2 regions of the Orrella dioscoreae genome follow, and region 2 is predicted to be linked to the other one. Evidence: predicted binding sites of a transcription regulator. Region 2 holds the regulator's gene; the other holds the start of a gene.
What was found. The regulator FNR, encoded in region 2, switches genes on or off when oxygen is low (the NO sensors DNR and NnrR bind a similar motif). The targets are predictions, from matches to a motif close to TTGATNNNNATCAA.
Positions count from the first base shown of each region.

Region 1 (4,417 bases), 360 kb from region 2:
CGATCGCGCCCGACTACGACGGCGAACGCTTCTTCACCAAGATCGACGGCAAGAAGGTCGCCACGCCCATGCTGGTCGTGGTGCTGCTGATCGGTATCGTGGACGTGGTCTTCGCGGTCGATTCGATCCCGGCGATCTTCGCCATCACGACCGACCCCTTCATCGTGCTGACGTCCAACGTCTTCGCGATCCTGGGCCTGCGCGCCATGTACTTCCTGCTGGCCGGCATGCACGAGCGTTTCCACCTGCTGCCTTATGGCCTGGCGCTGGTGCTGGTGCTGATCGGCACGAAGATGCTGCTCATCGACATCTACAAGATCCCGGTGATGTGGTCGCTGCTGGGCACGGCGACGATCCTTGCCGCGACGATGATCCTGTCGCTGGTCATTCCGCCCAAGCCGGGCGAGCCCACGGGCGGCGCCTATCCCTTCGGTGGCAAGGACAAGGACGGCGCAAAGAAAGCCTCCTGATCAGGATTGCCTGAATGAAGAACGCGCCCCTCGGGGCGCGTTTTTTTTGCTCAGGGAATGAGGGCCGCGCAGGCATCCGCGCGGGTGCCTGCCTTCCGGACCTACGCTGCGGCGGGTTCGGTTCCATGCAGCAGATGGTCGATCAGCTCCCGCACCGGCCGGATGGCCTTGCCGAAAGGCAGCTTGGTGGCGCCGCGGAAGAACAGGCCCTTGTCGACCTCCCCGCGCAGCGCCGCGGCCAGCTTCAGGTCGATGCAGAACTGCCCGAATTTCGCCAGGCCGTCGCGCAGGCCGCACTGGCTCAGGCAGTCCAGGCGCTGGCTGCAGCGGCGCGGGTCGGCCTTGGTGCGTGACTGCAGCGTGGTTTCCTGGCGCAGGTAACGCACCAGCCACGGCGTGCCGACCGCGCGCGCGGGCAAGCCGGCCACGCTGACGAATTCCTTGAGCGCGTCGGTGTCCGCGTCGATCAGCACGCGCTTGAAGTTCTCATGCGCGTCGCCTTCCTCGGTGACGGCAAATGCCGTGCCCACCTGGATGCCGTCGGCGCCGTTCGCCAGCCAATGACGCACGTCGGCATGCGAGCCCACGCCGCCTGCCAGCACCAGCTTGGGGGCGTCGCGCCCCAGGCCCAGTTCGTCGAACAGGGCGCGGCATTCTTCCAGCACGCGGGCGAAGCCGAAGCGCTCATGGCGCACGTCATCCAGCCTGGAGGCGCCCAGATGGCCGCCTGCGTACGCGGGGTGCTCGATCACCACGGCGCTGGCCATGCGGCCCTTTTTCATCCACTTCTTCAGCACCACGGCTACGCCGCGCGATTCGGACAGGATGGGGATGAGCGCCGTGCGGGGGTGGTCGGCCGTCATCTCGGGCAGGTCGACCGGCAGGCCGGCGCCCATCACGATGGCGTCGGCGCCGCTTTCGCAGGCCTGGCGCACGAGCGAGGCGTGGTCACGCACGGCCTTCATGACATTCACGGCGATCAGGCCGCGTCCTTCGGCATGCGCGCGCGCGGCCTGGATCTCGCGGTCCAGCGCGATGCGGTTGGCCTGGTCGAGCCGCTCACGGTCGTGGCAGTCCTCGGTCTGTTCGAGCAGGTCGGGGTGATGGTGGCGCAAGTCCACGCTGGCAATGGTGCCGACGGCATTTTCGCGTGCGACGGCGCCCGCCAGGCGGTGAGCCGAGACGCCGACGCCCATACCGCCTTGCACGATGGGCAGAAGGCTGTGTCCGGCGATCTCGAGAGGGGAATACTGCATGGGTTAAATGGCCTAGTGGTAGCAGATACCGCACAGGCTAGGGCAGGGCGGCGTCAGGTGCCTTGCGCCAGATCAAGACGGGGCGGCCGGGGGGCTTTCATACTGCATCGCATGGATACCCTGGCCAGCCCCCCTCCTTCCCCGACTCCCGCGCCCCTGTTCTCGCCCGAGCTGCTGCGACGGCTGGACAAGAACGGCCCGCGCTATACCTCCTATCCCACCGCGGACCGCTACGGCAAGGAGTTTGGCGACATGCAGTACCGCCAGGCCCTGTCCGCGCGGGCCGCCGAGTCGGCTGCCGGGCTCGCCCGGCCATTGTCGCTGTACGTGCACGTGCCGTTCTGCCAGTCCGTCTGCTACTACTGCGCCTGTAACAAGGTGGTGACGCGGCACCACGAGCGCGCCGAGCCTTACCTGGACGCGCTGGAGCGCGAGATCGCCATGCACGTGCGGCTGATGGGCGGCGGCGCTGCCTCGCAACTGCACTTCGGCGGGGGCACGCCCACCTTCCTCGACGACGACGAGCTTGCGCGGCTGATGCGCGCCCTGCGCACGGCATTTCCCTTGACGCCCGATGCCGAGGTCTCGATCGAAGTGGATCCGCGCACGGCCACGCCGGCGCGGCTGGCGCGCCTGGCCGAAATGGGCTTCAACCGACTGAGCCTGGGCGTGCAGGATTTCGACGCCGACGTGCAGCGCGCCGTGCACCGCATCCAGTCCTTCGAAAGCGTGCAGCGCCTGACGGAAAGCGCCCGCGCGCTGGGCTTCCAGTCCGTCAACATGGATCTCATCTACGGCCTGCCCAAGCAGAGCCGCGAATCCTTCGCGCACACCATTGCGCAGGTCGCCTCGCTGCGGCCGGACCGCATCGCGCTGTATGGCTATGCGCACCTGCCGCAGCGTTTCAAGCCGCAACGCCGCATCCTGGACGCCGACCTGCCCGATGGCGAAACCCGCATCGGCCTGCTGGGTTCGGCGATCGAAGGTTTCCTTGCCGCCGGCTACACCTATATCGGCATGGACCATTTCGCGCTGCCCGAGGATTCCCTGGCCATCGCCAAGCGCGAGGGCCGCATGCAGCGCAATTTCCAGGGCTACAGCACACACCCGGACTGCGACATCATCGCGCTGGGCGTCTCGGCCATCGGCCGCGTGGGCGACACCTACAGCCAGAACGCCAAGACGCTGGAGGAGTACTACGCCAGGCTGGACCGCGGCCGTTTCCCGGTGGTGCAGGGCATGGTCCTGGGCGTGGACGACCTGCTGCGTCGCGAGGTCATCATGCAGATCATGTGCCAGGGCCGCATCGACATTCCCGCCTTCGAGCGCGAGCATGGCCTGCGTTTCTGGCAGTATTTCGCCACCGAACGCGAGGCCTTGCAGGGCCTGTCCGAGATGGGACTGGTCAGCGCCGGCGAGCAGGTCCTTCAGGTCAGTCCGCAGGGCTGGTTCTTCGTGCGTGCCGTGGCGATGGTGTTCGACCGCTACCTGCAGGCGGGTCGTGCCTCGGGCGCGACCTACTCGCGCATCGTCTGATGCCTTGATCGTGATGCGCGGGCGCCATGCCCGCGCCGATCAAAGCGCCGAGTTCGCCAGCACCCGGTTGCGTCCGGCCCGCTTGGCGCCATACAGCGCCGTGTCGGCTGCGCTCAGCAGCCGTTGATAGTCGGGGTGGCCGTCGTGCGTGGCCACGCCGATGCTCAATGTCACCGACAGCGTCTGGCCATCCCGCAGCGCGATGCGTTCAAGCTCGGCGCGGCGGCGCAGCTTCTCGCCGATGGCAATGGCCTGGGCTTCATTGGCGTCGACCAGCACGATCAGGAATTCCTCGCCCCCCAGGCGGAACAGATAGTCGCCGCTGCGCACGCTTTGCGTCAGGAAAAGCGCCAGGTGCTGCAGCACCGCGTCGCCCCCATCGTGGCCATACTGGTCGTTGATGCCCTTGAAGTGGTCGATGTCGATGGACAGCACGGACAGGTGCGAGGCTTTCTGCCGCACATAGTTGATCTCGCGCGCCATCACCACCTGCAGGTACTTGCGATTGAGCAGGCGCGTCAGCGTGTCCCGGCCTGACTCCAGGTGGGCCGCCTGGGCGAACAGGCTCTCCAGCAGGAAGCGGATGGCCGCGCATTGCTCGCGCACGGTCTTGAGCACGGGGATGGCAGCTTGGGCGGGCGTGTCGGCCAGGCCTGCGACGGCCTCGTCGACCTGCGTGATCTGCGCCAGGATGTTCTCGACGTCCTTGGAGCCTTCGAACGCATGGGCGGCCTTGTGCAGGAACCACATGCCGAACTCGGACTTGCCCAGCCGCGGCAGCGACGGACCGGCGCCGTTCACGGCGATTTCATAGACGAAAGTGTTTTCCCAGTCCAGCAGGGCGGCGCGCTGCTTTTCCTTCTCGGACACGATGTCCTGCGACACCACGAACAGGCGGTACGACTCTTCCGCGCGGGTGTTGCGCTCGTGGAAGGTGTCGTAGGCATGGCACATGATCTCGGTGGCCTGGCCGATGGTGTCCACGGCACAGGCCAGGGCCTGCGCGCGCTCGGCGACGGGCGCATCGCCCAGCAGCGCGTGCAGGTCCATCATCAGCGCGCGCGCGCCTTGCATGACCAGGTGGGACGGAATGCCGATGCGCGCATGGACCTCGCCAATGTGCCGCTGGAAGGCCACGGCCTCGTCGTAGCGCGC
Region 1 covers NZ_LT907988.1:3,374,506-3,378,922, reverse strand. The annotation lists gene ODI_RS15730 (TerC family protein) at 1-470, shown strand, start outside; gene ODI_RS15725 (NAD(P)H-dependent flavin oxidoreductase) at 572-1,726, opposite strand; gene hemN (oxygen-independent coproporphyrinogen III oxidase) at 1,838-3,262, shown strand; gene ODI_RS15715 (diguanylate cyclase) at 3,302-4,417, opposite strand, start outside.
Region 1: the regulator FNR is predicted to act here: its motif matches at 1,789-1,802, upstream of hemN (oxygen-independent coproporphyrinogen III oxidase).

Region 2 (4,417 bases):
CACAAGCTGCCACGCCGTCCGCCGTGGAGTCCAAGCAGTGAGCAACGCCAGCGCATCCGACTCAGCGAGCCGTCCCGCTCCTGCCGCCATCGCGCGCAAGAGGCGGGGCGGCGAAGCCACCCTCAGCGCCGACTCGCTCGAGCAGACGCTGGCCGACGTACGGCGCAAGATCTATCCGCGCTCGGTCAGCGGCTTGTACGCACGTTGGCGGATCGCGCTGGTGTTCCTGACGCAGTTCCTGTACTACGGCCTGCCCTGGGTGAACTGGAACGGCCGCCAGGCCGTGCTGTTCGACCTGGGCGCGCGCAAGTTCTACATCTTTGGCATGGTGTTGTGGCCGCAGGATGTCATTTATCTTGCGGTGCTGCTGGTGATCTCGGCGCTGGCGCTGTTTCTCTTCACCGCCGTCGCCGGCCGCCTGTTCTGCGGCTACGCCTGTCCGCAGACCGTCTACACCGAAATCTTCATGTGGATCGAGCGGCGCATCGAAGGCGATCGCGTCGCGCGCATCCGCCTCGATGGCGACCCCTGGTCCGTGCGCAAGGTACGCATCAAGGCGACCAAGCACGCCGCCTGGCTGCTGGTGGCGGGGTGGACGGGCTTCACTTTCATCGGCTATTTCGCGCCCATGCGCGAGCTGGGCAGCGCCCTGGCGGCGTTTTCCCTGGGGCCCTGGCAGTGGTTCTGGATGGTGTTCTACGCTTTCTGTACCTGGGGCAACGCAGGCTTCCTGCGCGAACAGGTCTGCAAGTACATGTGCCCCTATGCGCGCTTCCAGAGCGTGATGGTCGACCCGAACACCTGGGTCGTCACCTATGACCAGCAGCGCGGCGATCCGCGCGGCGGGCGCTCGCGCAAGATCGACCACCACGCGCAGGGCCTGGGCGATTGCGTCGACTGCAGCCTGTGCGTGCAGGTTTGCCCCACCGGCATCGATATCCGCGACGGCCTGCAATACATGTGCATCGGCTGTGGCGCCTGTGCGGATGCCTGTGATGCGGTCATGGAGAAGATGCAATACCCGCAAGGCCTGATCCGCTATGCGTCGGAACGTTCGGTGCAGGACAAGCTGACGCCCGCGCAGGCGCGCCGCCAGTTGTTCCGTCCGCGCGTGCTGATCTATTCAGCTTTGATCCTGGTGCTGGTGGCCATCTTCCTGGGATCGCTGGCAACCCGCACGCCCTTGCGCATCGACGTGATCCGCGACCGGGCGTCGCTGGGCCGCGAAGTGGCGGGCGGGCTCATCGAGAACGTCTACCGCCTGCAGCTCATCAACGTGTCGGAAGGCGACATGACGCTCACGTTGCGCGCCGAAGGCCTGCCTGGCCTGACCGTGCAGAACGGCGGCGCCATCCATCTCGACCCGGCATCGAACCGCCTCCTGCCCGTGGTGCTGCAGGTGCCCGCGCAGAATCTCGAACCCGGTCCCCATACCGTGCATTTCCGCGCGCAAGCGCAAGACGCCGACGGGCGCACCATCGAGCTGGAAGAAAAGGCCAGCTTCATCGTGCCGCGCTGAATCCGCTGACTCGATACTCCTGGAGAACCCTCATGGCCCATGCCAATTCCGCGACGTCCTCTTCCAACCCCTGGTGGCGCGAGCCCTGGCCCTGGCTTCTGATGGCAGGTCCGTTCCTTGCCATCGTGGGGTGCGCCATCACGATCTTCCTGGCCTTCCAGTCCTACGGCGACCAGGCGATCTATGACGGGGGCGTCAAGCGCGGCCTGAAGGTCGAGAAGGCCGCCGAGGCGCAGGTCCCCGTGCCGGCACGTCCGGCCGGCGCGCAGTAAGCGCCCGATCAGGCAAGCACGCAGTCGCGATCACGACGACAGGAGAAGAACATGGGATGGCGTTCGCTGATGTGGATCGTATGGCCCTCGTTCATGGCCGCGGCGGCCACCACCGCGGTGGTGTTCGCGCTGGTGGATCCGCTGGATATCGTGGTGTTCGGCTATGTGCCGGTGTCGCGCCAGGCAGGCTATTCGGCCGGCTTCTTCCTGTTCTGGGGCATGGCCACGTTCTCCAGCGCGCTGTCCCTGTTCCTGTCGCGCGGCAAGCTGGCGGACGAGGACGACGAAGGGGATTGTTGAGTCGTTGAAAGCGCCGATGAAAGAAGGGACCACGTGGTCCCTTTTTTTGTCATGGCAACACGCGGCCCCCTGGCCGCGCGGGCTTCAGCACTCCTGGCCGAAGACCTGCTGCAGCGCGGCCATGTCGAGGATGCGCACTTCACGAAGATGGATGTGGATGATGCCTTCGCGGGCAAAGCGCGACAGCAGGCGGCTGACGGTTTCCAGCGTCAGGCCCAGGTAATTGCCGATTTCCTCGCGGCTCATGCGCAGGATGAACTCGGTGGACGAATAGCCCAGCGTGGAGAGCCGCTGCGACAGGTTCAGCAGGAAGCCCGCCACGCGCTGTTCCGAGCGCATCGAACCCAGCGTCAGCAGCATCTGTTGCGAGCGGCTGATTTCCTGGCTCATCAGGCGGCGGATCTGGCTTTGCAGCGAGGGCAGCAGGCGGCCGACGCGGTCGATGTCATCGATGCGGATCACACAGACCTCGGAGTCTTCCATGGCGATCGCGCTGGAGACGTGGCGGTGCTGGCCGATGCTGTCCATGCCGACGATCTCGCCGGGCAGATGGAAGCCCGTGATCTGCAGGTCGCCTTCGGATTGTTCGAGCTGCGTGCGCAGCGAGCCGAAGCGCACGGCATAGACGGCGTCGAGTTCGCTGCCCAGCGTGAAAAGCGGACGGCCTTTTTCGACGCGGACGCGATCCTTGACGAGGTCGTCGAGCTTGCCGAGATCGGTGGCCGGCATGCCGATGGGCAGGCACAGATGGCTCAGCATGCAGGAAGAACAGCGGGGGGAATCAGCGGGAACGGGGACTCGAATATGCATGGCGGAAAGCACTACGGTATCAGGTCAGGCAAGGCGCCGGGGGATGGCGCAGGAAGTGACACATGTCCCACGTCAAGCTTGATGCAATTGTAATGCCGCGGACGAGGGCTGTCTTGACGAATAGGCCTGGTTTCTGGACCTTTGGCGTCGGTTCGCAACAGCTTAAAAGAAACTCGGGACACAGCGCGACCCTGGACCCGTGCATGGGCGTTCAAACACGCGATGAAACGCGCGGCGACGGCCCTTGGACGGTCTGGTGGAATCGGGAGGGGGGCGGGCAGGAAAAAAGGTCAGGTCCACCCCGCTTGCGTGGCATAGGCGTCTTTCAGCCAATCGACGAAAACACGCACGCGCGAAGGCAGGTGCTTGCGTTCGGGCAGGATGGCGAAGATGCCGTTGGGGGGCGCGTGGTAATCGTCCAGCACGGTGACGAGGCGGCCGGCTTCGAGGTCTTCGCGCACTTCCCACACTGAGCGCCACGACAGGCCTTCGCCTTCGAGCGTCCACGCGTGCAGCACGCTGCCGTCGTTGCACTCCATGCCGCCGCCGCCACGCAGGGCGATGTTGCGGCCATCCAGGTTGAACAGCCAGCCGCGCGATTGATTGCCGCGCGTGCCGAAGGACAGGCAACGGTGTCGCGCCAGGTCGTCGGGATGTTCGGGCGTGCCGTGGCGCGCCAGGTAGGCGGGCGAGGCCACCACGACGCGGCGGTTGTCCGCCAGCCGGATGCCCACGAGGCCCGAGTCCACCAGGTCGCCGATGCGGACCGCGCAGTCGACGCGCTCTTCGATGAGATCCACCAGGCGGTCCGTCAGGTCCAGCGTGATGTGCAGATCGGGATAGGCGCGCGCGAAACCCGGCAGCAAGGGCGCGACGTGGCGGCGCCCGAAGCCGGCGGGGGCGGAGATGCGCAGGGGACCGCTGGGCTGGCGGCTGCCTTGCGAGATGAGCGCTTCGGTGTCTTCCACGTCGCGCAGCAGGCGGCGCGCTTCCTCGAGATAGGCCGTGCCTTCGGGCGTGATGGACAGGCGGCGGGTGGAGCGCGCGAGCAGCTTCACGCCCAGGCGGGCTTCCAGCGCGTCGATGCGCCGGCCGATCATGGCCGGGGCTACGCCTTCCGCGCGGGCGGCAGCGGAGAGGCTGCCCAGCGTGGCGACGGCCACGAAGGTGCCCATCTGCTTGTAGCGGTCCATGCGCCTGTTTTTATAAAAAGTAAAAGATGAAGCTATCTTTATAACCTTTTTCTCTGCATTCATGGCTCGTACACTGCCTGCAGCGGGCGGGATTTCCGCCCTCATTCCAACTGATAGGAGCGCCACCATGTCCGCACGCAACAACCGCCATGGCCTGCAAGTCGCCGAGGTTCTCGACCGCTACGTGGAGGAGGAGGCCCTGCCGGGCACCGGCGTGGACAGCGCGGCGTTCTGGCAAGGCTTCTCGGCGCTGGTGCACGATCTGGCGCCGCGCAACCGCCAGCTGCTGGCCGAGCGCGACCGCCTGCAGGCCGAACTGGATG
Region 2 covers NZ_LT907988.1:3,019,498-3,023,914, reverse strand. The annotation lists gene ccoP (cytochrome-c oxidase, cbb3-type subunit III) at 1-41, shown strand, start outside; gene ccoG (cytochrome c oxidase accessory protein CcoG) at 38-1,519, shown strand; gene ODI_RS14045 (hypothetical protein) at 1,552-1,791, shown strand; gene ODI_RS14040 (hypothetical protein) at 1,843-2,091, shown strand; gene fnr (fumarate/nitrate reduction transcriptional regulator Fnr) at 2,176-2,901, opposite strand; gene ODI_RS14030 (LysR family transcriptional regulator) at 3,192-4,094, opposite strand; gene ODI_RS14025 (malate synthase G) at 4,222-4,417, shown strand, end outside.